Regions from separate parts of the Streptomyces sp. NPDC107528 genome, predicted to be linked through region 3. Evidence: riboswitches for the same ligand, from Rfam matches in the RefSeq annotation. Region 3 holds a riboswitch; each other region holds the start of a gene.

Region 1 (7,242 bases), on a different contig from region 3:
GAACGGCCCGACGACGGTCACGAGGGGTCTCCTGTCTGCTGGTGTCCACTGGCGGTTACACGGTTTGTCGATAGGTCGCTGCCATCACTCAAGTCAGCGTATCCGGTCACCTTTCGATCACCGATGCCGCCCACCCGTCCACCACGGGCGGTATCGGATCACGACCGGTATGTTTTTGATCACCTGATAAGGCGGGATATCCATCCACTTATAGGGAAGTAGCGGCCCGTGTCCCGAACCGACCTCGACGTCGAGCCCGAGAGCGGGCCCCCGCCACGCGACGACCGCGCCTTCCTCGGCCAGCCGAAAGGCCTTTTCACCCTCTCCGGTCTGGAGGTCTGGGAACGCTTCTCGTTCCTCGGCATGCAGGCCATCCTCGTCCTGTACTTCGCCGACACGGTCGCCCACGGCGGTATGGGCATGTCGGCCGGGACCGCGGCCTCCGTCTCCGCCGCATACGGCACCCTCGTCTATCTGGTCTCGGTCGCCGGCGGCTGGCTCGCCGACCGTATCCTCGGCTCGTATCGCGCGGTGCTGTGGGGCGGCATCCTCATCGCCTGCGGCCATTACGCCATGGCGGTGCCGACCACCGGCATGACCTGGGTGGGCCTCGGCCTGATCAGCGCCGGCACAGGGCTCCTCAAGCCCAACGTCGCCACCATGGTCGGCAAGCTCTACCGCACCGACGACGACCGCCGTGACGCCGGCTTCGCGCTCTACTACATGGCGATCAACATCGGTGCCTTCGCCGGCCCGCTCGTCACCGGCTGGCTCGGCGACCACAAGGGCTGGCACTGGGGCTTCTCGGCCGCCGCGATCGGCATGACGCTCGGCCTGGTCCAGTACGTCGCCGGACGCCGTCACCTGGCCGGGCGGAAGCACTCCGCAGAATTCGCGCTGTCTCCGGACGCGACGCGCCGGGCGATCCGCCTGATCGTCACGGGCCTCGCCGTCACCGCGGCGGTCGCCTTCCTGCTCGCCGCCGCCGGCTGGCTCACCATGGACCGCTTCGTCGACCTGCTCACGCTCGTCTCCGTGATCGCCCCGGCCGTCTACTTCGCGGTGATGTTCTCCAGCCCGCGCGTGACCCCCGAGGAACGCGGTCGCCTTCGCCCGTACGTCGTCCTGTTCCTCGCCTCGACGGTCTTCAACTTCATCCTCTTCCAGGCCTACTCGACGATGATCCTGCTTGCCTCGACGAACGCCGGGACGACCGTCCTCGGCTTCGGCTTCCCCGCCGGTTGGTACGCCTCCGCCCTCGGCGCCTTCGAGGTCGCCCTCGCCCCTGTCGTGGCCGCACTGTGGGTCAGGATGGGGCGCCGCCAGCCGCACGCGTCCAACAAGATCGCAATCGGGGTCGTCCTCGGCGGCCTGTCCTTCCTGCTGATGGTGCTGCCGACCTCCGGGCACTCCTCCGACGACTACCTCATGTCCGTCTGGTGGATCGTGGGTTCGTACCTGCTCCTCGGCCTCGGCGACGTCCTCCTGGAGACCTCCGGCATGTCGGCCACGACCAAGCTCGCCCCGGCCGCGTTCGCCGGCCAGACCATGTCCCTCTGGTTCCTGTCCCTCGCCCTGGCCAACGGCATCCAGGCCCAGGCGGTGAAGCTCTACGACGACGTCTCCAAGCCCGCCTACTTCGGCGTCAACGGCGCAATCGCAGTGGCCGCGGGCCTGCTCGTGATGGCCGCGGCGCCCTGGCTGCGCCGCACGATGCACCCGGTCCACTGACACCGACCGAGCCACTGGGATCCCGCTCATGCACATCCGTACGTCCTTCCCCTACGAGACGACTCACGACGACCTCCGCATCCCGCTCCCGGACGGGACCCTGCTGTACGCGCGCGTGTGGCGCCCCCTGACGGACGAGCCCGTACCGGCGCTCCTCGAGTACCTGCCGTATCGCCTGTCCGACTGGACCGCACCCCGCGACCACCAGCGCCACCCCTGGTACGCAGGCCACGGCTACGCCTCCGTGCGCGTGGACATCCGCGGTCACGGCAACAGCGAGGGCATGCCGACCGACGAGTACTCGGCGACGGAGCTCGCCGACGGGGTCGAGGTGGTCAACTGGCTGGCGGCCCAGCCCTGGTGCAACGGCCGGGTCGGCATGTTCGGCATCTCCTGGGGCGGCTTCAACTCCCTCCAGATCGCGGCCCTCGCGCCCGAACCGCTCAAGGCGATCGTCACGGTCTGCTCCGCGGACGATCGCTATGACAACGACGTGCACTACATGGGAGGTTCCGTCCTCGCCGTCGACATGCACGCCTGGGCGTCGACGATGCTCGCCTTCGCCGCCCGCCCGCCGGACCCGCAGTATGTCGGGGACGCCTGGCGGGAGATGTGGCTCAAGCGGCTGGAGGCCGTCGAACCGTTCCTGCACACCTGGCTCGGCCACCAGACGCGCGACGACTACTGGCGCCACGGCAGCGTCTGCGAGGACTACGGCGCGATCGACGCCGCCGTCCTGGCGGTGGGCGGCTGGCACGACCCGTACCGCGACACCGTCCTGCGTCTCGTCGAGCACCTGCCGGCGGACCGCGTGCGCGGCCTGATCGGCCCCTGGTCGCACCAGTACCCCGACCGCGGCCTGCCGCCGGGCCCGGCGATCGGCTTCCTCCAGGAGACGCTGCGCTGGTGGGACCACTGGCTGAAGGACGAGGACACGGGCGTCATGGCCGAGCCCCTGCTGCGCTCGTACGTCAGCGACTCGCACCGCCCGGCCACGGTGTACCCCACGCTGCCCGGCCGCTGGGTCGGCGAGCCGGCCTGGCCCTCTCCGCACGTGCGCGCGGTGACGTACGCCTTCCAGGGCGCCCCCGTCCTCGTCCGCTCCCCCATGCACACCGGGATCGACGCCGGCCGCTTCTTCCCCTTCGGCAACGATGCCGACCTGCCGCCGGACCAGCGGGAGGAGGACGCGCGGTCGGCGTGCTTCGAGTTCGAGGTGGGCGAGGAGACCTGGGTGTCGGGGCGGCCGAAGGTGCGGCTGCGGCTGACGTCGGAGGTGCCGCGCGGGCAGGTCGTCGCCCGGCTCTGCGACGTGGCACCGGACGGCTCCTCGACCCTGGTCACGCGGGGCGTGCTGAACCTGTCGGCGCGCCACGGCCGGGACCGCGCGGTGCCGTGGGAGCCGGGCGCCACCGAGGACGTGACCTTCGAGCTGAACGGCATCGGCCACGCCTTCCCGCCCGGGCACCGCATCCGCCTCGCCGTCTCCTCCGCGTACTGGCCGTGGATCTGGCCCCAGCCGGACTCGGCGGCGGGCTTCGGCCTGGAACCGTCGGGAAGCTCGCTGGAACTTCCGGTACGCGCGCGTGCGTTGGACGAGTCAGCAGACGACACAGCGATCACCTTCGAGGAACCGGAGCAGGCGGAACCGCTCGGCGTGAACTCCCCCATCACGCTGGACGAGCCGCGCCCCGAGCGGCTCGTCGTGCGGGACGTGGCCAAGGGCGAGTGGCGCCTGGACGTCGACCCCCGGTACGGCGGCACGCGCGTGTACCCCGACGGCCTGGAGTTCACCGAGGACGCGCTGGAGACGTACACGATCAACGAGTGGGACCCCTTGTCGGCCCGTACCCGTTCGGAGTGGTCGATCCGCCTGCACCGGCCGGAGCTGGGGTGGGACGCGACGGTGCGGACGCGCTCGGAGATCAGCTGCGACCGGCATGACTTCATCGCCTCCAACGAGGTGATCTGCCGGGAGGGCGAAGAGGTACTTTTCCACCGGACATGGGAGAAACGGACTCCACGGACAGCCGGTTAAAGGCGAGTTGGAATCATTGCCCGATTTGCCGCTCTTGTGGATGCCAGTGAGTTGGGTCACTCGCACCCGGTCACGCACCACCTCGGGGCACCCGCGTCTCCCCTTGCCTCAAAAGCAAGTTGAGGCTTGGCAACCGCAAAGGATCAAGCGCCCCATTCACACCAGACCATGGTCAACCGGCCGACAGGTGACCACGGCACTTGTTCCGGGCATGTGCTCTCGCATACGTTCCCGCTCAGTCGGGCGGACGCCTAATCCTGCCGCCGCCCGAGTCACCCACCCACGCAACTCACTCACGCACGGCAGGAGCGGGGGACCCAGGTAAGTCGCCGGACCGGACGCCTTGATGGCGCACCGAACCGGCTCGGGGTGAAGTCGCACCGCCACACGGCGGCGCGGCCGGGCATCTCCCGCCCGAACCCGACAGCTCACCTCGCAGGCGCCGGAGAGGAACAGCGCCATGCCCCGAGGCAAACACCGCCGCCCCCGCACCAACCCGCTCACCCGGCACGTCATCGCAGCCGGCACCGGCACCGCCGCCCTCGCCATCCCGCTCCTGAGCGCGACCACCGCGAGCGCCGCACAGCCCGCCCAGTCCCCCACCGTCGCGCAGGCCGCTCCCCAGGCCGCCGTGAAGGCCAAGACGGTCACGTACACGACGAAGAAGGGCGACACGCTCTACGGCGTCGCCGACCGGTACGACGCGCAGGGCGGCTGGAAGCAGCTCTACAAGGACAACCGCAAGGCGATCGGCGACGACCCCCGTCTGATCCACCCCGGCCTCGACCTGGAGGTCCGGGCGACGAAGAAGGCGAGTTCGCCGGACAAGTCGGCCGACAAGGCGTCCGCGCCCGCCAAGAAGTCCAACGTCGCCAAGGCCACCCAGTCCTCCGTGAAGACGTACCCGAACAACCTCGACGGCTGGATCCGCAACGCGCTGGACATCATGGCGCAAAACGGAATTCCGGGTTCGTACGAGGGCATTCAGCGCAACATCATGCGCGAGTCGTCCGGCAACCCCCAGGCCATCAACAACTGGGACTCCAACGCCGTCGCGGGCACCCCGTCCAAGGGCCTCCTCCAGGTCATCGACCCGACCTTCGCGTCGTACCACGTGCCGGGGACGGTGTACGACCCCTTCGACCCGGTCGCGAACATCACGGCCGCGTGCAACTACGCGGCCGCGCGTTACGGCTCGATCGACAACGTGAACGGCCCCTACTAGGCCCTGGCGCGGGGGCCTGGTCCGACGACGTGCCCTACTGGGCGAAGTCGGCCAGGCGCCCCGCGAACAGCCTCTCGAGGACGACGGCGATGCCGTCGTCCTCGTTCGAGAGGGTGATCTCGTCGGCGACCGCCTTGAGTTCGGGATGCGCGTTGGCCATCGCCACCCCGCGGGCGGCCCAGTCGAACATGGGGATGTCGTTGGGCATGTCCCCGAAGGCGATCGTCTCGTGCGCGCCCAGACCGAGATGCTCGGCGGCGAGGGCGAGACCGGTCGCCTTCGTGACGCCGCATGGCTGGAGTTCGACGGTCCCGGGCCCCGACATGGTGACCGTCGCGAGCGACCCGACCACCGACCGCGCCGTCGCCGCCAACTCGTCGTCGGACAGGGTGGGATGGCGCAGCAGCACCTTGCTGATCGGCTCGCACCACAGGTCGTCGCGGTGCCGGACGCGTACGGCGGGCAGGGTGGGGTGCGGCATCAGGTACCCGGGCTCGATGAGCGTGAGGCCGTCCACGCCGTCCTGGTCGACGGCCGCGTACACCTGCCCCACCTCGGCCTCGATCTTGCCGAGCGCGGTCTCCGCCAACTCCCGGTCCAGGGTGATGGACCACAGCAGACAGTCCGCTCCGGCGTCGTACAACTGCGCGCCCTGTCCGCACACCGCGAGCCCCCGGCTGCCCAGGACGTCGAGGAGCGGGCGCACTCTGGGCGCCGGCCGGCCCGTCACGACGAGGTGCTGCGCACCGGCCGCCGCCGCCTGCGCGAGCGCGTCGAGGGAACGGTCGGAGAGCGTGTCGTCGCCTCGGAGCAGCGTCCCGTCCAGGTCAGTGGCGATGAGTGAATATGCGATGGGTCGGGCCATGATCAGAGAATACGGACAGGAGGCCCCATCGACTCGACTCGAACCGGACGGCTGCTGTGTTCACATGTGTTGACACCTGTTCCGGTTCCAGTTCTGATTCCACCCGGGCAACTTCCTTTTGCTTGTGGCGATTTCACTCCCACGTGGTGCCGGCGAGCTCCTGGGCGGCACCGACTCAGGTCTCGTCGACGCGGCCGAGTGCGGCGACCTGCTGATTCGCCCGCCCCGACGACGCGAGTTCCGCACTGCCCAAGACCCTCGTCTCACCCGTAACGTGTGGCCAGACCACATGGCACGGAGCGTATGAGAGTGAGGCAGCACCCCATGCCCCCCTTCGATCTCCCCGAGGGCGACCCCTTCGGCACGCACAACCTTCCGTACGGCGTCTTCTCCCTTCCCGGCTCGGACTCCGCGCGACGGGTCGGCGTCCGGCTCGGCGACCACGTCCTCGACGCGGGCAGGGCGGCCTACGCGCTCGGCTCGCCGTACGCCCCGCTGCTCGCCCAGGACTCCCTGAACCCGCTGCTCGCCGCCGGCCACACCACGTGGTCGGACGTACGGCGCGCACTGACGGCCTGGGTGACGGTGCCGGCGCACCAGGAGGCCATCGCGGACCTTCTCCACCCTCTGTCCTCAGTCACCCTGCACCTCCCCTTCGAGGTCGCGGACTACGTCGATTTCTACGCCTCCGAGAACCACGCCCGGAACGTCGGCCAGATCTTCCGCCCCGACGCCGAGGATTCGCTCACCCCCAACTGGAAACACCTGCCGATCGGTTACCACGGGCGCGCCGGCACGGTCGTGGTCTCCGGCACGGACGTCGTACGTCCGTCCGGCCAGCGCAAGGCCCCCACTGATCCGGCGCCGGTCTTCGGCCCGTCGGTCCGCCTCGACATCGAGGCAGAGGTCGGCTTCGTGATCGGCACGCCCTCGGAGATGGGCAAGCCGGTGGCGCTGGGCGACTTCCGTGAGCACGTCTTCGGCCTGTGCCTGCTCAACGACTGGTCGGCACGCGACGTCCAGGCCTGGGAGTACGTCCCCCTCGGCCCGTTCCTCGGCAAGTCCTTCGCCACGTCGGTGTCGGCGTGGATCACCCCGCTGGACGCGCTGGAGGAGGCGCGGGTGGCGCCGCCGGAGCGGACGCACCCCCTGCTGCCGTACCTGGACGACTCCGGCCCCGAAGCCGAGCCCGGCGGCTACGACCTGCGTATCTCCGTGGCCATCAACGGCCACGTCGTCTCCGAGCCGCCCTTCTCCACCATGTACTGGACGGCCGCCCAGCAGCTCGCCCACATGACCGTGAACGGCGCCTCCCTGCGCACCGGTGACCTGTACGGCTCGGGCACGGTCAGCGGCCCGACCGAAGGGGAGCGCGGCTCACTC
Region 2 (7,242 bases), on a different contig from region 3:
ACCCGCCGACTCCAGCAGGACCGTACGCCGCTCGGTCCCGAACTTCTTGGCGACCGAGGCCAGTTCCGCGGAGACCAGCTTGCGCAGCTCCGCGTCCGAGTCGAGGATCCGCGTCAGCTCGGCGATCTCCCCGTTCAGCCGCTCCTTCTCCGCCTCCAGCTCGATGCGGTCGTACTTGGTGAGACGGCGCAGCGGCGTGTCGAGGATGTACTGGGTCTGGACCTCGCTCAGCGAGAAGCGCTCCATCAGGCGCTCCTTCGCCTGCGCGGAGTTCTCGCTGGAGCGGATCAGGCGGATGACCTCGTCGATGTCCAGCAGCGCCGTGAGCAGGCCCTCGACCAGGTGCAGGCGGTCGCGGCGCTTGGTGCGGCGGAACTCGCTGCGGCGCCGGACGACCTCGAAGCGGTGGTCGAGGTAGACCTCCAGCAGCTCCTTCAGGCCCAGGGTGAGGGGCTGGCCGTCGACCAGCGCGACATTGTTGATGCCGAAGGACTCCTCCATCGGCGTCAGCTTGTACAGCTGCTCCAGGACCGCCTCCGGCACGAAGCCGTTCTTGATCTCGATGACCAGGCGCAGGCCGTGCTCGCGGTCGGTGAGGTCCTTGACGTCTGCGATGCCCTGCAGCTTCTTCGAGCCGACCAGGTCCTTGATCTTGGCGATCACCTTCTCCGGGCCGACCGTGAAGGGCAGTTCGGTGACGACGAGGCCCTTGCGGCGGGCGGTCACCGTCTCGATCTCGACCGTGGCGCGGATCTTGAAGGTGCCGCGGCCCGTCTCGTACGCGTCCCGGATGCCGGCCAGGCCGACGATCCGGCCGCCGGTGGGCAGGTCGGGGCCCGGGACGTGCTTCATCAGGGTTTCCAGATCCGCGTTCGGGTGGCGGATCAGGTGGCGGGCGGCCGAGATGACCTCGGAGAGGTTGTGCGGCGGCATGTTCGTGGCCATGCCGACAGCGATGCCCGACGCGCCGTTGACCAGGAGGTTCGGGAAGGCGGCCGGCAGCGCCACCGGCTCCCGCTCCTGGCCGTCGTAGTTGGGCGTGAAGTTGACCGTGTCCTCGTCGATCGACTCGGTCATCAGGCTGGTCGCATCGGCCTGCCGGCACTCGGTGTACCGCATGGCGGCCGGCGGGTCGTCGTTGCCCAGGGACCCGAAGTTGCCGTGGCCGTCGACCAGCGGGACGCGCATCGAGAAGGGCTGGGCCATGCGCACCAGGGCGTCGTAGATCGACGCGTCGCCGTGCGGGTGCAACTTACCCATGACCTCGCCGATGACGCGGGCGCACTTCACATAGCCGCGGTCGGGGCGCAGGCCCATCTCGTTCATCTGGTAGACGATGCGACGGTGCACCGGCTTGAGGCCGTCGCGGGCGTCCGGCAGGGCGCGGGAGTAGATGACCGAGTACGCGTACTCGAGGAAGGAGCCCTGCATCTCGTCGACGACGTCGATGTCGAGGATCTTCTCCTCGTACGAGTCCTCGGGCGGCGGGTTCTTCGTGCTGCGGCGGGCCATCGCTGCCGGCTCCTCTGGTTCTGGTCGCTCGAGCGTCTGCGGATCTGACGCGGACCATTGTGGACCGCGGCACTGACAACCACCGACCAGGACCCGATGTTGGGCTCCGACCCGGCATCGCAGAAGTGTCGCCGACGCCGGGCCTCCACCGCGACAGAGGGGCGGGGCGAGAAGCGAACATCACTGTCCGGGACCGTTCTTGCGACCGGACGGGCCGAAGGCAAGCGCGCGCCGCGAGACCGTTCACCCGCCGGAGTGATCGGCGGGCACAGTGCCAGGTCGCAGGGTGTGCGGGCCCGCCTGAGCCCCCTGGACACGGTCGGCGCGTGCCGGGCCCGCCCCGTTCGGCAGGTCCGCGGGACAGGACGACGAGCCGTGCTTGAGGGCCGTCGCGCGTGTCGTCGCGGGCCCGGACGCACCCGCATACCGGCACGGCGTTCCGACCGGGAACTTCGCCGACCCTTCGGACGCTGCATACAGTGGCAGGAACGGAGCACGAACCGCTCGACACAACGCAGTGCACGCGACCGGAAGGACACCTTGCCCATGGGTCACACGGCCACACCGGAGGCACAATCCGGCGGCCTCACCGCCACGGAGCACCGCCTGGCCAACGGCCTGCGCGTGGTGCTCTCCGAGGACCACCTCACGCCGGTCGCCGCCGTCTGCCTCTGGTACGACGTCGGCTCCCGCCACGAGGTCAAGGGCCGTACCGGACTCGCCCACCTCTTCGAGCACCTGATGTTCCAGGGCTCGAGCAGCGTGAAGGGCACGGGCCACTTCGAGCTCGTCCAGGGTGCGGGCGGCTCGCCGAACGGCACCACGAGCTTCGAGCGCACCAACTACTTCGAGACCATGCCCGCGCACCAGCTGGAGCTCGCGCTCTGGCTGGAGGCCGACCGCATGGGCAGCCTCCTGGTGGCGCTCGACGAGGAGGGCCTGGAGAACCAGCGCGACGTCGTCAAGAACGAGCGCCGGCAGCGCTACGACAACGTCCCGTACGGCACGGCGTTCGAGAAGCTGACCGCCCTGTCGTACCCCGACGGGCACCCCTACCACCACACGCCGATCGGCTCGATGGCCGACCTGGACGCGGCCAGCCTGGAGGACGCCCGCGCGTTCTTCCGCACCTACTACGCGCCCAACAACGCCGTCCTGTCGATCGTCGGCGACATCGACCCGGCGCAGACGCTCGCCTGGGTCGAGAAGTACTTCGGCTCCATCGAGTCCCACGACGGCAAGCCCGCCCCCCGCGACGGCTCGCTGCCCGACACCATCGGCGAGCAGCTGCGCGAGGTCGTCGAGGAGAACGTGCCCGCGCGCGCGATGATGGCCGCCTACCGGCTCCCGACGGACGGCACGCGCGAGTGCGACGCGGCCGACCTGGCGCTGACCGTCCTCGGCGGCGGCGAGTCCTCCCGCCTCTACAACCGGCTCGTACGCCGTGACCGTACGGCCGTGGCGGCCGGGTTCGGCCTGCTGCGCCTGGCCGGGGCGCCCTCGCTGGGCTGGCTGGACGTGAAGACGTCCGGCGACGTCGAGGTGCCGGTCATCGAGGCGGCCGTCGACGAGGAGCTCGCCCGCTTCGCGCAGGAGGGCCCCACCGCCGAGGAGATGGAGCGCGCGCAGGCCCAGCTGGAGCGCGAGTGGCTGGACCGGCTCGGCACGGTCGCGGGCCGCGCCGACGAACTGTGCCGGTACGCCGTCCTGTTCGGCGACCCGCAGCTCGCCTTCACCGCCGTGCAGCGCGTCCTCGACGTCACCGCTCAGGAGGTCCAGGCGGTCGCCCAGGCGCGTCTGCGTCCCGACAACCGCGCGGTGCTGGTGTACGAGCCGGTCGCCGACGAGGCCGAGGACCTGGAAGCCGCCGCCGACGGGGCCGCACCCGCCGGGACCACCGACGAGAACGAGGAGTCGGCGCAGTGACCGAGCTCGCCAGCATGGAGTTCCACCCGCAGCCCCAGGCGGGCCAGGCCCGGCCCTGGGCGTTCCCGGCACCGGAGCGCGGCAAGCTGGACAACGGCCTGACGGTCTTGCGCTGCCACCGCCCCGGCCAGCGCGTCGTCGCCGTCGAGGTCCTCCTGGACACGCCGCTGGAGGCCGAGCCGAAGGGCCTGGACGGCATCGCCACGATCATGGCGCGTGCCTTCTCGGAGGGCACCGACAAGCACACCGCCGAGGAGTTCGCCGCCGAGCTGGAGCGCTGCGGCGCCACGCTCGACGCGTACGCCGACCACCCCGGCGTCCGCGTCAGCCTCGAGGTGCCCGTCTCCCGGCTGCCGAAGGCACTCGGCCTGCTCGCCGACGCGCTCAGGGCGCCCGGGTTCGAGGACACCGAGGTGGAGCGCCTGGTGCGCAACCGCCTCGACGAGATCCCGCACGAGCTGGCCAACCCCTCGCGCCGCGCCGCCAAGGAGCTGTCCAGGCAGCTGTTCCCGGCGACCTCGCGCATGTCCCGCCCGCGCCAGGGCACCGAGGACACGGTCGCCGGCATCGACTCCGCGGGCGTACGCGCCTTCTACGAGCGGCATGTGCGCCCGGCGACGTCCACCGTCGTGGTCGTCGGCGACCTCACCGGCGTCGACCTCGACGCCCTGCTCGGTGACACCCTGGGCGCCTGGACCGGCTCTCCGGCCCAGCCCCGGCCGGTCCCGCCGGTGACCGCGGACGACAGCGGGCGCGTCGTCATCGTGGACCGTCCCGGCGCCGTCCAGACGCAGCTGCTGATCGGTCGCGTGGGCCCCGACCGGCACGACCGCGTCTGGCCCGCGCAGGTGCTCGGCACGTACTGCCTGGGCGGCACCCTCACCTCCCGCCTGGACAAGGTCCTGCGCGAGGAGAAGGGCTACACCTACGGTGTGCGCGCGTTCGGGCAGGTCCTGCGCTCCGCCCCGGACGGCTCGGGAGCGGCGATGCTCGCCATCAGCGGCTCCGTGGACACGCCGAACACCGGTCCCGCCCTGGACGACCTCTGGAAGGTCCTGCGCGGTGTCGCCGACGGGGGACTCACCGACGCCGAGCGGGACTTCGCCGTACAGAACCTCGTCGGGGTGGCGCCGCTGAAGTACGAGACCGCCGCGGCCGTGGCGAGCACGCTGGCCGACCAGGTCGAGCAGAACCTGCCCGACGACTTCCAGGCGACGCTGTACCAGCAGCTCGCCGCCACCGGCACCGTCGAGGCGACCGCTGCGGCCGTGAGCGCCTTCCCGGTCGACCGCCTGGTGACGATCCTCGTCGGCGACGCGGCCGAGATCCGGGAGCCCGTCGAGGCCCTCGGCATCGGCGAAGTCAGCGTCGTGGCGGCCGAGTAGGGGACTGGCGCGGCGCCGGAGACGGCCGCACGCGTAGGGGCCCTGGTGACGGAAGAGTCACCAGGGCCCCTTTATGCCCGAATTGAGGGAGAGGTTGCCTGTCTGACCTGTGGGATGCACTACAAAAGGCAGGATCCGTTTGGGGATTGAAAGATGCCCCGTTTAGCGTCTTCCGGGCTGTCCGTCAGGCACTGCGCCGCGCCCGCGGCACCGGACAGCCATCGCCGAGTCCCCGTACGGCGCGAGCCAGGGGAGCCGGGGACCCATGAAGTCCCTGGGGTGAATCGGACGCCCGCGCAGCCGCGAGGGGGTCCGTAGGAGACCTTCCTGCTCCGAACCCGTCAGCTAACCCGGTAGGCGAGAAGGAAGGAAAGGACCAGCCACTTCATGGCGTTCACCTGCGCCACCGGGAAGCGTCCCGCGGGGAAGCACCGTCGTCCCAGCCGCTTCGAACGCACCACCGCCCGCGCCGCGGGCGTCGCCGCACTCACCGCCACCGGCGTGATCGGCACCCTGGCCGCCCCGGCGCTCGCCGCCGAACCGGCCGTCGAACAGACCGGCCTCATCCCGGTCGTCTCCGTCGAGAACTCGATCGCCGACCAGATCGACGCCCAGGCCGCCGCCCAGGAGCAGGCCGCCAAGGAGGCCGCGGCCCGCAAGAAGGCCGCCGAGGAGGCCGCCCGCAAGAAGGCGGCCGCGAAGGCGAAGAAGGAGCGCGAGGCCAAGGAGCGCGCCGCCCGCGAGGCCGAGCGCAAGCGCCTGCTGTCCTACGTCGCCCCGATCTCCGGCTCGTACGTCTCCACGGGCTACAAGACCGGCGGCGCCCTCTGGTCCTCCGGCAGCCACACCGGCGTCGACTTCCATGCCGCCAGCGGCACCTCGGTCCACTCGGTGGCCTCCGGCACCGTCGTGGAGGCCGGCTGGGACGGGTCGTACGGCAACCAGGTCGTGATCAAGATGAACGACGGCACCTACACCCAGTACGGCCACATGTCGTCCATAGCCGTCTCGGTGGGGCAGACCGTCACCCCCGGTCAGCAGATCGGCCTGTCCGGCGCCACCGGCAACGTCACCGGGCCGCACCTGCACTTCGAGGCCCGCACGACGCAGGAGTACGGCTCCGACATCGACCCCGTCGCCTACCTGCGCTCGCACGGCGTGAACCTCTGACGCCCCACCTCTGACGCTCACACCGCGTCTTCCGAAAGCCCCGGCTCCCCGAGCCGGGGCTTTCGGCGTTTCGAACGGCCCGCTGTCCAAAAAATATCCATGGATTCCGGCCCGCCGTCGGAAATTCCGGCCGGTTGCAATAGAGTCACTGAACACACGTCATTCGTCGACGTTTCACGGGGATTAAGGCGGAGGTCGGTCATGCGTATTCCGGCGCACTCGGTATGCACCGCGATCCGGGACGACATCGTCGCCGGGGTCCACGCGCGCGGTGGCAGGCTCACCGAAGAACTCCTCGCCCGCCGCTACGGCGTCTCCCGAGTCCCCGTGCGCGAGGCCCTGCGCACCCTGGAGGCGGAGGGCTTCGTGGTGACCCGGCGGCACGCGGGCGCGTGCGTTGCCGAACCGAGCGAGCAGGAGGCCGCCGACCTGCTGGAGATGCGCACCCTCCTGGAGCCGCTCGGCGCCTCCCGGGCCGCCCAGCGGCGCACCGAGGCCCATCTGAAGGTCCTGCGCGGCCTGGTCAGGCTGGGCCAGGAGCGGGCCAGGCGGGGAAACAGCGAGGATCTGCGCTCCCTGGGCGGCTGGTTCCACGAGACGCTGGCCCAGGCCTCCGGCAGCCCCGCCCTGACCTCGATGCTGACCCAGCTGCGCCACAAGATCGCCTGGATGTACGCCGTCGAGGCGCCGGCCGACCCCGTGGAGTCCTGGACCGAGCACGGCGCGATCGTGGACGCGGTGGCGCGCGGCGACGGCGAGCGCGCCCGCGCGATCACGGCGCTGCACACCGAGCGCTCGATCTCCGCGCACCGGCTGCGCTTCGGCTCCCGCCGTGATCGCACGGAGCGTGTGAGGAATTCGCAACATCCCGTAAACATGCCGAGCCTGCGGCATTAACACGGGCGCCGTATACAAAGAGGAGATATTCGGAGGCGGCGAATTCTCGCTGCCCATTTTCGGATGTGCAGGTAATTCTCGGGCCCGCCCGCCTCGAAAGTGGGAGCGCCTGCTCGAAAACACGAACCCAGTGCCGAAAACAGTGAAGCCGCGCCCGCCGGAAAGGCGAGCGCGGCTTCACCGCTTGCTGTGGGAGGTCCCGCTCAGGTCCGTCAGACCGTCTCGGGCAGCTCCTCGAGGCCCTCGGAGACCAGCTTCGCCAGACGGTCGAGGGCGGCGTCCGCACTCTCGGCGTCGGAGGCGAGGACGATCTCCTCGCCGCCCTGGGCGCCCAGGCCCAGGACGGCCAGCA
Region 3 (7,242 bases):
GCCGCCGCCCGGCGTCAGTCGAGCAGACGCTCCCGCAGCCGCTCCCGGGTCTCCGGGGTGAGCCCGAGGCCCTGCTCCAGGTAGGTGTCGACGCCGCCCCACACCTCGTCGATCGTCTCGAGGGCCGCCGTCAGATACTCGGCCCGCGCGTCGAACAGTGGGCTGAGCAGCTCCATGACCTCCGGCGAGTAGGCCGAGGCGTCGCTGCCGCTGCGGCGCACCTTGTAGCGGCGGTGCTTGGCGTTGGACTCCAGATAGTCGGCGACGATCGCCTCGCGCTCGACGCCGAGAGCGAGCAGCGTCACGGCGATGGACAGGCCGGCGCGGTCCTTGCCGGCCGCGCAGTGCATCAGGGCGGGGACGCTGTCCTCCGCGAGTGCGTGCAGCACCCGGGAGTGCTCCGCGGTGCGCTCCCTGATGATCATGCGGTAGGAGGCGATCATCCGGTCGGCGCCCTTGCCGTCGGCCAGGATCTCGCGGAGCTGGTCCAGGTTGCCGTCCCGGACCATCTTCCAGAATTCGGCGCCGTCCGCGGGGTCCGACAGCGGCAGGTTCACATTGCGTACGCCCCGCAGCTCCACATCGGCGCCTTCCAGCTTCTGGTCGGCCGCGTTGCGGAAGTCGAAGATCGTGTGCAGCCCCAGGGTGTCGAGGAAGGCAGCGTCGTCCTCGGTCGCGTGCGCGAGGTGGCCGCTGCGAAACAGGACCCCGTGTCGCACCCGCCGTCCGTCCACCGTCGGCAGTCCGCCCACATCGCGAAAGTTGCGAACTCCGGCCAGCTCGGGCTCGGTCGACGGGATCTGCTGCGTCACGGGGGCTCCTCCCAGTCGGCCCGTCGACGCGGCTCGGCGATGCGGCCGACGGGGTGCGCTGTCGACGATACGACATGGCTTCCTGGGCCAATGAGTTGTCCACAGGCGTTGCCCCGGGGCAGCTCGAACCTTGATGATGTAGATACTTGGTGATATTCATTCGTATCTGTTTAGATCTGTAAGGGCTTGATGCTGGAGATCTCCGGCAACGGCCGTACGTGGCTCCTCTCCGGGCCGACCAGCAGTTACGCCGTCCATCTGACGGACGCCGAGGAGCTCCTGCACCTCCACTGTGGGCCACGCATCGCCCTCGCCGAGCCGAGGCCCTCGCCGTGCGCCCGCTGCCGGAGTACTGGACCTTCGAATCCCGCTCGACGGCCGCGAGGAGCACCCGGTCGCGGGCGGCCCCCACTGCGTACGGCCCGCCCCTGTCCGTGCGCACCGACGAGCGGCGTGGCACCGAGTGGGGTTTCGAGCGGTACGAGGCCGAGGGCGACGAGCCGCGGTTGCGCTTTCGTGACGGCGGGCTGGACGTCACCCTGCACTACCGGATGCGCGCAGACGTCGTGGAGCGCTGGGTCACCCTGGACAACCAGGCGCCCGTCCTGGAGCTGCTGCGCGCCGACTCGGCCGCCTGGACGCTGCCCGACCGGCAGAGCTGGCGGTTGTCCCAGCTGCACGGCCGCTGGGGTGCCGAGTCCCGGCTTGCGCAGGGTCCCCTCAACTACGGTGAGAAGGTCATCGGCAGCCGCCGCGGACACACCGGGCATCAGCATCTGCCCTGGGTCGCGCTCGACACGGACGCAACCGAGGAGCGCGGCGAGGTCTACGGCTGCGCTCTCGGCTGGTCGGGATCCTGGCGCATCGCCGTGGCGCAACTCCCCGACGCGCGCGTGCAGATCACCGGCGGTGCCGGACACGACGACTCCGGCTTGCTGCGCCTGGCGGCGGGGGAGTCCTTCACGACGCCCGTCTTCGCCGGCCTGTGGAGCGACGGCGGCTTCGGCGGGGCCAGCCGCGCCTGGCACGCGTTACCAGCGTGCGTTCGTGATCCCGGACGCGGACCGGGACCGGCCGGTGCTGTTCAACTCCTGGGAGGCCACGGAGTTCGACATCTCAGAGGAGCAGCAGAGCCTGCTCGCGCGGCGGGCCACGGCCATCGGCGTCGAGCTGTTCGTCGTCGACGACGGCTGGTTCGGGAAGCGCACCAGCGACCGCGCCGGGCTCGGGGACTGGACCCCCAACCCCGACCGCTTCCCGTCCGGGCTCAAGGCGCTCGCCGAGTATGTGCACGCACTCGGCATGCAGTTCGGCATCTGGGTCGAAACGGAAATGGTAAATCCGGACAGTGAGTTGTATCGCGCCCATCCTGAATGGGTTCAGCATCAAACGGTACGAAAGCGGACGGAACTCCGCAATCAACTCGTACTGAATCTCGCGCGCGACGACGTCCAGGAGTACCTCTGGGAACAGCTCGACGGGCTACTCTCCAGTGCCCCGATCGACTATGGAGTGGGACTTCAACCGCTGCTTCACCGACGCCGGCTGGCCCGGTGAGGCATACCCGCAGCGCCTGTGGGTCGACCATGTCCGCGCCTTGTACGGCCTGCTGGACCGGCTGCGCGCCGCTCACCCCGGCGTCGCCTTCGAGTCCTGCTCGGGTGGCGGCGGACGGATCGACCTGGGCGCGCTCAGCCGTACCGACCAGGCGTGGACCTCGGGCAACACCGACCCCCTCGACCGGCTCGCGATCCAGCACGGCTTCAGCCAGATCCAGTCGGCGAGGGCCATGGCCGCCTGGGTGACGGACAGCCCGAACGCCATGCTCAACCACCGGGCCGCCACCCTGCGCTTCCGGTTCGTGAGCGCCATGGCCGGCGTGCTCGGCGTCGGCGGCGACCTCACCCGGTGGACCGAGGGCGAGCTCGCCGAGGCAGGGAGTGGGTGACGCTCTACTAGGAGATCCGGCCCCTGGTGCAGCACGGCGACCTGTATCGGCTGCGGCCTCCGAAGGGCGGGCCGAGTGCGGTGCAGTACGTGCTCGGTGACGAGACGGTCGTCCTGGCCTGGCTCCAGGCCCAGAGCTACGGCGAGCCCGCCCCGGCGCTGCGGCTGCGCGCCCTTGACCCGACAGAATCGTACGAATGCCTTGAAACGGGCGAAGTTCACCGAGCGGCTGTATTGGCGCATCACGGACTTCGCACCGGCCTACGGGGTGACCTTGATGCGACGGTTATCCGACTGCGTCGCATCTAGGAGTTCTGTCCTAATTGGCGCCTTCATTCCAACTCGCTCTGGAGTAAAGGGAGCTGGAGAAGTGTCACGTGAGGAGCGTCATATTCGTGACCGTGCGTCGCTCGTCATGTTCACGTAATTCACATGCTTTTCGAGGGGTTTTGAGTCCGGCGACGTCCGCATAATTCACGGAGTGTGACCGGTAATTCCCACAAGGGATCAACAGGAACGCATTCGGACGGAACCCCTCACTTGTTCCCGTGCGTCTTTCTCGCTTACGTTCCACACCAATCCGGACGGACGCCTAATCCTGCCGCCGACCGGATCCCGCGCTAACTCACCCGTACCCGGCAGGAGCGGGGGACCCACAGGTACAACCGCCTGTTCCGGTCTCCGGAACGGCTTGGGGTCAAGTCGCGTCCCGACGCGACCGGGCATCTCCAGCCCGCACCCGACAGCTCACCTCGCAGGCGCCGGAGAGGAATTCGCCATGCCCGCGAAGGGTAAGCATCGCCGCCCGAAGTCCCTGCGCTTCACCCGCTCCATCGCCGTCGCCGGAACCGGTGGCGCCGCTCTCGCTCTCCCGCTCATCGGAGCCACCGGCGCCCACGCCGCTCCCTCTCAGTCCGTTTCGGAAAAGGCCGTTCAGTCCGCTCCGGTCGCCGAGAAGAAGGCCAGCGACAAGAAGGCGGACGCGCGGACCTATTCGGTCAAGGTCGGCGACTACCTTGCGAAGATCGCCGACGACCAGAACGTCAGCGGTGGCTGGAAGAAGCTCTACGCCGACAACCGTGAGGCCGTCGGCGCGGACCCGGCGCTGATCCACCCCGGTCTGAAGCTCACCATCGGCGGCAAGCAGGCCGAGAGCGCCCCCAAGTCTTCGTCCGCGCCCTCGTCTTCCTCCTCCGCGCCTTCGAAGTCGTCCTCGGACACGACCGCCTCGAAGTCCTCGGCGTCCAAGTCCGCCGCGTCGAAGACCACCACGACCGCGCAGAGCGCCGACAACGCCGGCGCCTCCAGCGGCTTCTCCGCCCCCCTCGACGGCGCCACCCTCGGCACCGCCTACAAGGTGGCGGGCAGCATGTGGTCCAGCGGCTACCACACCGGTGTCGACTTCTCCGCCCCCACCGGCACCCCCCTGAAGGCGGTCGGTGCGGGCACCGTCGTCTCGGCCGGCTGGGGCGGCGCGTACGGCAACCAGGTCGTCATAGAGCTCGCCGACGGCCACTACGCCCAGTACGCCCACCTGTCCTCGCTGTCCGTCTCCAGCGGCCAGTCCGTGACGGGGGGCCAGCAGATCGGACTCTCCGGCGCGACCGGCAACGTCACCGGCCCGCACCTCCACTTCGAGATCCGCACCACCCCGGACTACGGCTCGGACCTGGACCCGGTCGCCTACCTCCGCTCGAAGGGCGTCTCCATCGGCTGACGCCTGCCGCGGAACCACCTGCCTGACACGCTGCCGAAGGCCGGACCCAGATCCCCGGGTCCGGCCTTCGGTCCGCGCGCACACGGCTGCATGGCGGTTGCGCCCACAACACCCCTCATCAGAGGGTTATTCCACGTTTGGTGAACACTTTAGGAGTGGCTTATCTCACCGCTCGTCAACCCCGTCCTACGGTCGCGTAGGTCACATTCGAAGGTGAATCATGGGCCGACGTGGCAGACGATTCGAAGAGTGACAGCAGATCAGTGATCGGGTCGTACGTTGCGGTGGGGGACAGCTTCACCGAGGGCGTCGGCGACCCCGGCCCCGACGGGGCGTTCGTCGGTTGGGCCGACCGGTTCGCGGTCCTGCTCGCGGACCGACGACCCGAGGGCGACTTCAACTACACGAACCTCGCCGTGCGCGGCAAACTGCTCGACCAGGTAGTCGAGGACCAGCTTCCGAAGGCCGTCGAACTGGCCCCGGACCTGGTCTCGTTCTGCGCGGGCGGCAACGACATCATCCGGCCCGGCACCGACCCCGACGAGGTCGCCGAGCGCTTCGAGCGGGCGATCGCCCGGCTCACCTCCGAGGTCGGCACCGTCATGGTGACGACCGGGTTCGACACACGCGGCGTGCCCGTGCTGAGGCATCTGCGCGGCAAGATCGCCACGTACAACGGTCATGTGCGGGCCATTGCCGACCGGTACGGCTGTCCGGTGCTCGACCTGTGGTCCCTGAAGACCGTTCAGGACCGCCGGGCCTGGGACCATGACCGGCTCCACCTGTCTCCCGAGGGGCACACGCGTGTGGCGCTCCGCGCCGGCCAGGTACTCGACCTGGAGGTCCCGGCGGACCCGGACCAGCCCTGGCCCCCGCTCCCGCCCCGCGGCACGCTCGACATCCGCCGCGACGACGTCCAGTGGGCCCGCGAGTACCTGGTGCCCTGGATCGGGCGGCGCCTGCGGGGCGAGTCGTCGGGGGACCATGTCACGGCCAAGGGCGCGCTGTCCCCGGACGACATCAAGATGCGGATCGAATCGGTGGCTTGAGAGCGGTTCGCGAGCGACCCGTATGCGGTTCGCGGGTGACGTGCAGATGTGGGCCGTACCAACGTGTGATCGGTGCGGCCCACGCCTACGCCGGCGTCAGCGTGTCGACGCCGTCAACGCCTCCCGCTCCAGCCCCAGTTCCCGGGCGAGCGCCTCGTCCACCCACTCCTGGGCACGCGCGCGTGAGACCGCGCCGCGGTACGACGTCATCTGCACGGCGAGCCCGTCGAGGAGGGCCGTCAGGCGCAGGGCCGCGCCCATCGGGTCCGGGCAGTGGAACTCGTCCGCGGCCACACCCTCCGCGATGACCTCGGCGAGGGCCGCCTTCCACTGTCGGTCGAGGTCCCGCGTGACCTCCTGCAGCGCGGGTTCGCGCAGCGCCGCCGCCCAGCCCTCGATCCACAGCCGCCAGCCCTTGGCCTGGCCGGTCGGCGCGTACCAGCGCACGGCCGCCCGCAGTCGGCGCAGCGCTGTCGTACGACGTCCGAGGACCCGTCGCAGGCGGGCCAGGTCGTCCTGGGCCGCGTGCGTGAACGCGGCGGCGACCAGCTTCTCCTTCGTGGCGAAGTGATAGAGCACCAGCGCGTTGCTCACCCCGAGCGCCGCGGCCACGTCGGCGATCCTGACCGCCGCAACGCCCCGCGCCTCTATCTGCTCCACGGCGGCACGCAGCAACTCCTCACGCCGCTCCGCCACGCTCAACCGCACTCTTGCCACCCGGCCACCCTAAAGCCTTGCCGCCGGCAGCTCCCGGGCCACGGTCGAGTCGGGCCCCGGGGTCTTTGCCGTCACCGGAGTTGGCCGAACCGCTCGGCGATCACCGGCAACCGGTCCTCAGCGATGGCGTGCGCGGCGGCCCGAGGTGTCGTCCCGTCGGCCTCCGCGCGGGCCAGGGTGAGGTCGGTCAGGGCGCGCATCGAGCGTCGCGTGTGGGCGAACGCCTCGTCCGCGTCCGGGCCGACGTCGCCGAACAGCGTCCACCACCACCAGGCGTTCGTGGCCGAGTTGACCACGACGTCCGGCAGCACGGTGACGCCCCGCGCGGCCAGCAGCAGCTCCGCCTCCGGCCGTACGGGCATGTTGGCCGCCTCGGCGATCCAGCGAGCGGTGATCCGCCCCTGGTTGGCGGCGTCGATCACATAGGAGACGGCTGCGGGGACCAGCACCTCCGTCTCGGCCGACAGCCAGGCGTCGCCCGGCAGTTCGCGGTCGCCGGGCCGCAGCGCCGCGCGGTCGACCGTGCCGTAGGCGTCCCGTGCCGCCAGCAGTGCCTCGATGTCGAGGCCCGCAGGGTTGGCGATCGTGCCCTTGATGTCGGCGACGGCCACGACGGTGAGCCCCGCGCGCCTGAGGAAGCGCGCCGTGGCCCCGCCCATGGTCCCGAGCCCCTGCACGGCGGCCCGCGTCCGCCAGTACGGCACACCGGCCCGGTCCAGGGCGGTGAGCACCGCCTCGGCGACTCCGCAGCCGCCGACCAGCTCGTCGAGCCCGATGCCGTCCACCTCGACCGCGAACGCGTCCGCGAGCCGCGTACGGGCGCCGGCCTCGTCGCGGAGCAGCGGATACACGGCCTGGACGGACGACACGAGCCCCGCCTCGGCGGCCGCCCGGTCCACCACGTCCTGGGAGAGCCCGAGGTCCTCGCCCGTGGTCCAGAGGTTCTCGATGTAGGGCCGCATGGTCCGCAGATAGCGCACCAGAACCCCGTACGCCTCCG
Region 4 (7,242 bases), on a different contig from region 3:
CGCCTTGATGGTCTTGGAGACCCGGTCCACGTCACGGTCGGTGGGGCCGCGCCCGGACGCCACCAGGCAGACGCGCTTGGCGCCTCCCGCCAAACCGGCGGCCGCGGCCTGGGAGGCCTCGTCGGGCTTGAGCCAGGTGTACTTGAGGATGCCGGTGGTCGAGCCGAGCCGCTGGGAGCAGTAGTTGCAGTCCTCCGGACACAGGCCCGATTTGAGGTTGACGAGATAGTTGAGTTTCACCCGTCGGCCGAACCACTGCCGGCGCACCTTCCCGGCCGCGGCCACCACATCGAGCAGGTCGTCGTCGGAAGTGGCGAGGACGGCCAAGGCTTCCTCGCGGGTCGGCAGCTCGCGCCGAAGCCCCTTGTCCACCAGCGTGTTCAGCAGGTCCATGGGAGCTGATCCTGACGTACGGAGGGGCTCCGAGCCAAGGAGAGTTTGCACAACGCTGTCCATTCGATGTGTGGGTATTGCCACACCGTGGGGGCCCGCCGCTGCGGCTAGTGTCTGTCCACTGCCTACAAAAGCCCGGAGGAGTCATGGCGTTCGGCTGGATCGACGAGCAGGCGGAGCTGCGCCGCCGCGCCGGACTCGTACGGACGCTGCGCCCCCGCCCCGCCGAATCGCCGCTTCTCGACCTCGCGAGCAACGACTACCTGGGCCTGGCCCGCCACCCCGAGGTCACCGAGGGTGCGGCGCGGGCCGCCCGGGCGTGGGGCGGCGGCGCGACCGGCTCCCGGCTCGTGACGGGCACGACGGAGCTGCACGCCGAGCTGGAGCGCGAGCTGGCCGACTTCTGCGGCGTCGAGGCGGCCCTGGTCTTCTCGTCCGGCTACGCGGCCAACCTCGCCGCGGTCACCGCGCTGGCACCGCACGGCTCGCTGATCGTCTCCGACGCGGGCAACCACGCCTCGCTGATCGACGGCTGCCGGCTGGCGCGCGGCACGACACAGGTCGTGGCGCACTCCGACCCGGATGCCGTGCGCAAGGCGCTCCAGACGCACGACGGGCCTGCCGTCGTCGTGGCCGACACCGTCTTCTCGGTCGACGGCGACGCGGCCCCGCTGGCCCGGTTCGCCGAGGCCTGCCGGGACCACGGCGCCGGGCTGGTCGTCGACGACGCCCACGGCCTGGGCGTGCTCGGGGCCGGCGGCCGCGGGGCCCCGCACGCGGCGGGGCTCGCGGGCGCCGACGACGTCGTCGTCACGGTCACGCTGTCCAAGTCGCTCGGCAGTCAGGGCGGCGCCGTGCTCGGCCCCGCCCGGGTGATCGACCACCTGGTCAACGCGGCCCGGACCTTCATCTTCGACACGGGCCTCGCCCCCGCGGCGGCAGGCGCGGCCCTGGCGGCACTGAGACTGCTGCGCCGCGAGCCGGAGCGCGCGGCACGGGCCCGCGAGGTGGCGAGCGAACTGCACGCACGCCTGACCGCGGCGGGCCATCAAGCCGTACGGCCGGACGCGGCGGTCGTCTCCGTGCGCGCGCCGTCCCCGGAGGAGGCCGTGCGCTGGGCGGCCGAGTGCCGTGCGGCGGGCCTGGCCGTGGGCTGCTTCCGACCTCCTTCCGTCCCCGACGGCATCTCACGGCTGAGGCTGACCGCCCGCGCGGACCTCTCCGAGGGGCAGATCGAACGCGCTGTACGGGTCATCGGCGAGACACGACCATGAGTCGGCGTGACACGGCCCTGCCGTCGCGCCCGGCGGCACCGATCAGAAATGATCGGAATCGGTCAGGCTGATCGGGAAACTGTCAGGACTGGAGCGCCGCCGTGAAGCCCGCCCAGCTCTCGGGGGAGAAGAGCAGCGCGGGTCCGGCCGGGTCCTTGGAGTCGCGCACGGCGAGCAGCCCGGTCCAGGGACCCGAGTGCGGCCGCGCCGTCTCGACGCAGTTGTTGGCTCCGGTGCTGTAGCTGCTGCGCAGCCACCGTGCACCAGGTAGTTCGGTGCTTGAACTCACCTTCCGAGGCAGGGTGGTCATGGTGCCTCCTTACGCGCCGCCAGCCAGTGCGGCGATGTAATCCATCGATTCCTCGGGCGAAAGGGCGTGGATCCGAAGGGCGTTGAAGGCCTCCGTGTAGGCCTGGAGGTCTTCTTTCCGTTCGAGGTAGAGGCTACTCGTCAAGTGGTCGAGAACAACCACATCCAGATCAGAAGTGCGCGAAAATGAGAAGATAACGAAAGGCCCGGTGATGCCGATATGCTCGCCGGCCGCGAACGGCAGGACCTGCAGCCGGACTTGCGGCAGTCGCGCCGCCTCCACCAGTCGCCTCAGCTGCCGCTCCATCACCTCGGGCCCGCCGATCTCCCGGCGCAGTACCGCCTCGTCCAGCACCGCGCTCAGCTCCAGCGGCGGCTCGGCGCGCAGCACGTCCTGCCTGGCCAGACGGACCGCGACCAGCGCGTCCAGACGTTCGTCGGCGTCGTCGTCGAGCCCGCCCACCGCCGCCCGGGTCACCGCGCGGGCGTACTCGGGCGTCTGCAGCAGCCCGGGCACCACGGAGGTCTCCAGCGTGCGCATCGCGCTCGCCTGGGACTCCAGGCTGATGAAGTCGCGGTACGTCGTCGGCAGCACTCCGCGGTACGCGTGCCACCAGTGATCCCGGCCGTCACCCTCGTCGGAGCCCGCCAACGCCAGCATCAACTGGCGTAGTTGGGCATCCTGTACGCCGTAGACGTCGAGCAGTAACCGCACATCGGCCGGTTTCACCCCGCTGGCGCCCGTCTCGATCCGGCTCACCTTGGACTGGTGCCAGCCCACCAGCCGGGCCGCCTCACCACTGGTGAGCCCGGCCCCGGTGCGCAACGCACGCAGTTCCGCGCCCAGTTTCCGGCGGCGCACCGCGGGACCGTGCTGCATGCGTAACTCCTTACTCCAACCGAGCCGTCCAAATACGGTCTGCCGTCGCAGAGTTCACCGCTTCGAGCGACAGATATATGCATATCTCGGGGGATCGGCACCGTGACGGCCCTGGTAATGGCAGTCTGGCGACGAAGCACCAGTCCGGGACCGTACTCGAACCCTCCGCTCTGTGTCGGACTGCGGTCCCGTTGGGAAAGGGACGACATCGCCATGGCAGACCATTTGGAAGCATCCGTCACTCTGCCGAGCGATCCCGCCTCGGTCTCCGCGGCCCGGACCTATGTGGTCACCACCCTTGCGGAGTGGGGACTGCCACCGGACACGGAAGTGGCCGACACCATCCGCCTGATCGTCTCCGAACTCACCACCAACGCCGTACAGCACACCCTCGGCCAGTCACCCACCTTCACGGTGGACCTCGTGCTCGACCGTGACGAACACCTGCGCATCGGGGTCACCGACAGCCACCCGCGCTTCCCCAAGCGGCTGCCCGCAGCCGTCCAGCAGGACAACGGCCGTGGCCTGGTCATCATCCGCTGGCTGACCGCGGAATGCGGCGGCAAGCTGAGAGTGCGCCCGACCCGCGAGGGCGGCAAGACCATCTCCATCGAACTGCCGTGGACGGTGCCCGCGGAACCCGTGCCGACTGCAGGGCCCCAGGAACCGTAGCCGCAGGCCCGCCCCTCAGGTCTGCCGTGACCGGCCGAACGAGCCGCGCAGCAGAGCCCGGAAGGCATCCGCGGCCGGGGCCGCCTCCTCGCTCCGGAAGGCGACCGAGATCGTACGGCGCAGCTCAGCGCCCTCCAGCGCGCGCACCCCGACCGGCGTGACCGACGTACGCGCCACCATCTCCGGTACGACCGCGACCCCGAGCCCCGCACTGGCCAGCGCGCACACCAGGAGATAGCCCGGCGTCGGCACCAGCACCGAGGGCCAGGCCCCCGCCCGGGCCAGCACCGCCTCCACCCCTCGCCGGGCCGGAGCGTCCGGCGCCATGCTGATCAGCGGCTGCCCGGCGAGCTCGGCCAGCGGCAGCCGTGCGGTCCCGGTGGTGAGGGCGTGGCCCGGAGCGGACACCAGGACCAGTTCCTCGACGAGGATCGGCTCGACGCGGACCGAGGACGCGAGCGGAATCGGGTCGCCCGGCTCATACGCGTGCGTCAGCGCCAGATCCACCTCCCCGGCCGCCACGGCGGCGACACCCGCCGACGGTTCGTAGTCGGCGACCGTCAGCTCCACGTCCGGATGGGCCCGCCGGAAGGCGCTGAGGGCCGGCGGCAGCAGATGGATGCCCGCGGTCTGGAAGGTGCCGAGCCGGAGCGTGCCGCCCGACAGGCCGGTCAGCCGGGCCAGCTCGTGCCGGGCCCGCTCCAGCTCGTCGAGTACTCGCCGCGCCCGCGCCACCAGCAGCTCGCCCGCACCCGTCAGCCGCGCCCCGCGGTGATGCCGTACCAGAAGGGCGGTGCCCGCCTCGCGCTCCAGCTTGGCCAGCTGCTGGGAGAGCGCAGGTGTGGTGTAGCCGAGCCGCTCCGCCGCCCGGGTGATCGAGCCCGCCTCGGCGACCGCCACCAGGGCGGCGAGCCTGGTCGGGTCTTACATGCCGGGCTCCTCGTCCGTCCAAGCCTGTCTGCCTAAAGCAATGCTTTAGGCAGACCCAGGATATTCGACATACCTGCTGAAGGCTTCCCCGCGGCACGCTGGGTGCCATGGACGCTCAGCTCATCGCCTTCGCCGGGGTTTCCGCCGGCCTCGTCGCCATGCCCGGCGCCGACTTCACGGTCGTCGTGCGCAACGCCCTCGTCTCCCGCCGGGCCGGTATCGCGTGCGCGCTCGGGATCGGGGCCGGGCTGCTGGTGCATGTGACGCTGGCCGTGCTGGGGGTCGCCGCGGTCCTGGCCGCCGTACCGGCGCTGTTCCGCGCGCTCCAAGTGGTCGGCGGGGTCTATGTGTTGTATCTGGGCGTCCAGACCCTGCGGCAGCGGCGCAGTGAAGTGGCGGACACGGGCGAGGACTCCACCGGGCGACCGCTGCGGCAGGGCTTCGTCACCAACGCCCTCAACCCGAAGGCGTCCCTGACCTTCCTCAGCGTGCTGCCCCAGTTCGTGCCCGCGGGCGCTCCCGCGCTGCCCCGGACGCTGCTGCTCGCACTGATCGTGCTCGCGATCGCACTGGTGTGGTTCCAGGTGGTCGCCCTGCTGGTGGACCGGCTCGGGCGGTGGCTGCGCCGGCCGCGCGCCGCCCGGGCGGTCACGACCGTCACCGGCGTCGCGCTGACGGCCTTCGGCGTCGGGCTCCTCGCCGGGCCGCTGATGGCCGTCTGACGGCCCTTCTCGTGCCCCGAGGGCGATGACGGCGTGTCAGGCCGCCGCCATCACCCCCGGGTGGGTCACTTGACCCGGCCGTACCAGACGCTCCTGGTCCAGATCTTCTGCAGCCTTACCACGTCCCCGCTCTTGGGGGAGTGCCAGATCTTTCCCTTCCCGGCGTAGATGCCGACGTGGTAGACGTACGACCCCGAGTGGAAGAACACCAGGTCTCCGGCCTTGCGGCTCTTGGCGGAGATGTGGCGGGTCTTGTTGTACTGCTGGGCCGCCGTACGGGGCAGCTTCTTGCCCGCCTTCTTGAACGAGTAGAGCGTCAGCCCGGAGCAGTCGAACCGGTTCGGCCCCGTGGCGCCCCACCTGTACGGGGAGCCCTTCTTGGAGGCCGCGATCTGAAGTGCCTTCGTCGCCGGTGTGGCTGCCTCCGCTTCGGACGTGAAGCCGGGCGCCATTATCGAGCCGCCCACCGCGGCGATGGTGAGAGCCGAGGCCGTACCGGCCCGGGCCATGAGCGACGGGACACGATTGAGCGCAGTCATGCGCAACCCTTCGTCAGCCGCCTGTGAAGGATGACCTGTCGGATTCGGGCTGGCGAAGTTGCCCGGCCGCATTGCTGCGGCTTCACCCCAAGGGCTGCTCGGATCGAACGAACGTCCGCTCCGGCGACCCGTCTTGCTCGGGTCCTCCACTCCTGCCGATCCACTCCTGTCGACCGGTCATCCAGGCGGCGGCAGGACTCGGCGTCCGCCCGGACCGCCCCGCCGCTGCGGCGGGGGCTTGTCGTCAGACAGGGATCTTGGTGCACGGATGAGCGAAATACCCAGCGGAACCGGTGATTTGTGGTGTTAGTCACCACTCACCCGTTCGGGTGGGTACCCGTGTGTTCGAGAGGGTGTCCAGAGGGTGAAGGCGTCCCGGACCAGCGATGGAGCGCCTTGTTCCGCCTTGGACTCATGCCCGATGCGCAACCCTGACGGGCCCGCAAAAGGAGCCACGGATACGCCGAAAGGGGGTACGCCGTTTGGTCCGTTTCAGCCTTGGTCCGGACGCCTCGTCAGTGGGATCGAGACGTCCGGGACCGTCCTGTACACGTCGTCAACTGTCGGAGCGCGGCGGCAGCGTGACGCGAGCCGTGCGGCGCTCCCCGTCCAGCACGCGCAGCGCACGCGCGAGCGTGGGAGCGTGCAGCTCCGTCTCGCCCCGCTGGTGCATCAGCGCCAGCGCGTCCCGCAGCTCGGCCGCTCTGCGGACGAGCGCCTGGGCGGCACGCAGTCCGCGGTAGGTGTCGCCGTCCTGCGCCGGGTTGATCCGGCCGAGCAGGTCCACCACATCGAGATAACGGTCGATCAACTCGCCCTCCGCACGGGTCAGCGCGGGCAGCGGCGGCAACTCGGGTGGCAGCACCGGCCGATCACCGCCCCGTGGGTGGCGCGAGGGTCGCCTTGCGGCTGGGGATGATCCGGTCCACCAGTCCGTACTCCAGCGCCTCCTGGGCGTTCAGGATCTTGTCCCGCTCGATGTCCTTGGACACCTGCTCGCGGCTGCGCCCGGTGTGCCGGGCGAGCATCTCCTCCAGGCGGGCCCGAATCCTCGTCAGTTCGTCGGCCTGGATGGCCAGATCGCTGGCCTGGCCCTCGACCGGCTCGGGCAGCCCCGGCTGATGGATCACCACCCGGGCCCCGGGCAGGGCGAACCGCTTCCCCGGCGTGCCCGCGGCGAGCAGCACCGCGCCGGACGCGCCGGCCTGGCCCAGGCAGATCGTCTCCACGTCGCAGGTGACGTACTGCATCGTGTCGTAGATCGCCGACATCGAGCTGAACGAGCCGCCGGGTGAATTGATGTACAGCGAGATGTCCTGGTCGGGGTCCTTGTGCTCCAGATACATGAACTGGGCCATCACGTCGTTCGCCGAGATGTCGTCGATCTGCGTGCCGAGAAAGACGATCCGCTCCTCCAGCAGCTTCGAGTACGGATCCTGCGTCCTGGTGCCTGAACTCGTGCGCTCGGTGAACTCGGGCAGTACATAGCGGGCTGACGGTCGGGTCATGGCTCACGCTCCCTC

The links. A riboswitch is a leader RNA that binds a small molecule or an ion and turns the genes downstream of it on or off. The one in region 3 is predicted to bind cyclic di-AMP.
Region 1: another riboswitch for cyclic di-AMP. It lies ahead of ACZ7L5_RS37565 (LysM peptidoglycan-binding domain-containing protein); the one in region 3 lies ahead of ACZ7L5_RS12180 (LysM peptidoglycan-binding domain-containing M23 family metallopeptidase).
Region 2: another riboswitch for cyclic di-AMP. It lies ahead of ACZ7L5_RS00445 (M23 family metallopeptidase); the one in region 3 lies ahead of ACZ7L5_RS12180 (LysM peptidoglycan-binding domain-containing M23 family metallopeptidase).
Region 4: another riboswitch for cyclic di-AMP. It lies ahead of ACZ7L5_RS34055 (C40 family peptidase); the one in region 3 lies ahead of ACZ7L5_RS12180 (LysM peptidoglycan-binding domain-containing M23 family metallopeptidase).

What each region holds. Positions count from the first base shown of each region.
Region 1 covers NZ_JBVKAV010000014.1:102,954-110,195, forward strand. The annotation lists gene ACZ7L5_RS37550 (polyprenyl synthetase family protein) at 1-21, opposite strand, end outside; gene ACZ7L5_RS37555 (peptide MFS transporter) at 229-1,731, shown strand; gene ACZ7L5_RS37560 (CocE/NonD family hydrolase) at 1,760-3,769, shown strand; cyclic di-AMP (ydaO/yuaA leader) riboswitch at 4,050-4,224, shown strand; gene ACZ7L5_RS37565 (LysM peptidoglycan-binding domain-containing protein) at 4,230-4,994, shown strand; gene ACZ7L5_RS37570 (HAD family hydrolase) at 5,029-5,859, opposite strand; gene fahA (fumarylacetoacetase) at 6,184-7,242, shown strand, end outside.
Region 2 covers NZ_JBVKAV010000001.1:109,501-116,742, forward strand. The annotation lists gene ACZ7L5_RS00430 (DNA gyrase/topoisomerase IV subunit A) at 1-1,512, opposite strand, end outside; gene ACZ7L5_RS00435 (M16 family metallopeptidase) at 2,059-3,438, shown strand; gene ACZ7L5_RS00440 (M16 family metallopeptidase) at 3,435-4,823, shown strand; cyclic di-AMP (ydaO/yuaA leader) riboswitch at 5,036-5,197, shown strand; gene ACZ7L5_RS00445 (M23 family metallopeptidase) at 5,211-5,993, shown strand; gene ACZ7L5_RS00450 (GntR family transcriptional regulator) at 6,195-6,890, shown strand; gene ACZ7L5_RS00455 (HPr family phosphocarrier protein) at 7,103-7,242, opposite strand, start outside.
Region 3 covers NZ_JBVKAV010000003.1:511,565-518,806, reverse strand. The annotation lists gene ACZ7L5_RS12190 (tyrosine-protein phosphatase) at 15-812, opposite strand; partial or broken gene ACZ7L5_RS12185 (alpha-galactosidase) at 1,002-3,068, shown strand; cyclic di-AMP (ydaO/yuaA leader) riboswitch at 3,376-3,533, shown strand; gene ACZ7L5_RS12180 (LysM peptidoglycan-binding domain-containing M23 family metallopeptidase) at 3,538-4,476, shown strand; gene ACZ7L5_RS12175 (SGNH/GDSL hydrolase family protein) at 4,740-5,525, shown strand; gene ACZ7L5_RS12170 (TetR/AcrR family transcriptional regulator) at 5,622-6,242, opposite strand; gene ACZ7L5_RS12165 (Glu/Leu/Phe/Val dehydrogenase dimerization domain-containing protein) at 6,314-7,242, opposite strand, start outside.
Region 4 covers NZ_JBVKAV010000012.1:141,989-149,230, forward strand. The annotation lists gene bioB (biotin synthase BioB) at 1-393, opposite strand, end outside; gene ACZ7L5_RS34025 (8-amino-7-oxononanoate synthase) at 540-1,667, shown strand; gene ACZ7L5_RS34030 (DUF397 domain-containing protein) at 1,750-1,977, opposite strand; gene ACZ7L5_RS34035 (helix-turn-helix domain-containing protein) at 1,987-2,856, opposite strand; gene ACZ7L5_RS34040 (ATP-binding protein) at 3,070-3,528, shown strand; gene ACZ7L5_RS34045 (LysR family transcriptional regulator) at 3,544-4,431, opposite strand; gene ACZ7L5_RS34050 (LysE family translocator) at 4,566-5,180, shown strand; gene ACZ7L5_RS34055 (C40 family peptidase) at 5,246-5,719, opposite strand; cyclic di-AMP (ydaO/yuaA leader) riboswitch at 5,723-5,917, opposite strand; gene ACZ7L5_RS34060 (hypothetical protein) at 6,276-6,584, opposite strand; gene ACZ7L5_RS34065 (ATP-dependent Clp protease proteolytic subunit) at 6,592-7,227, opposite strand.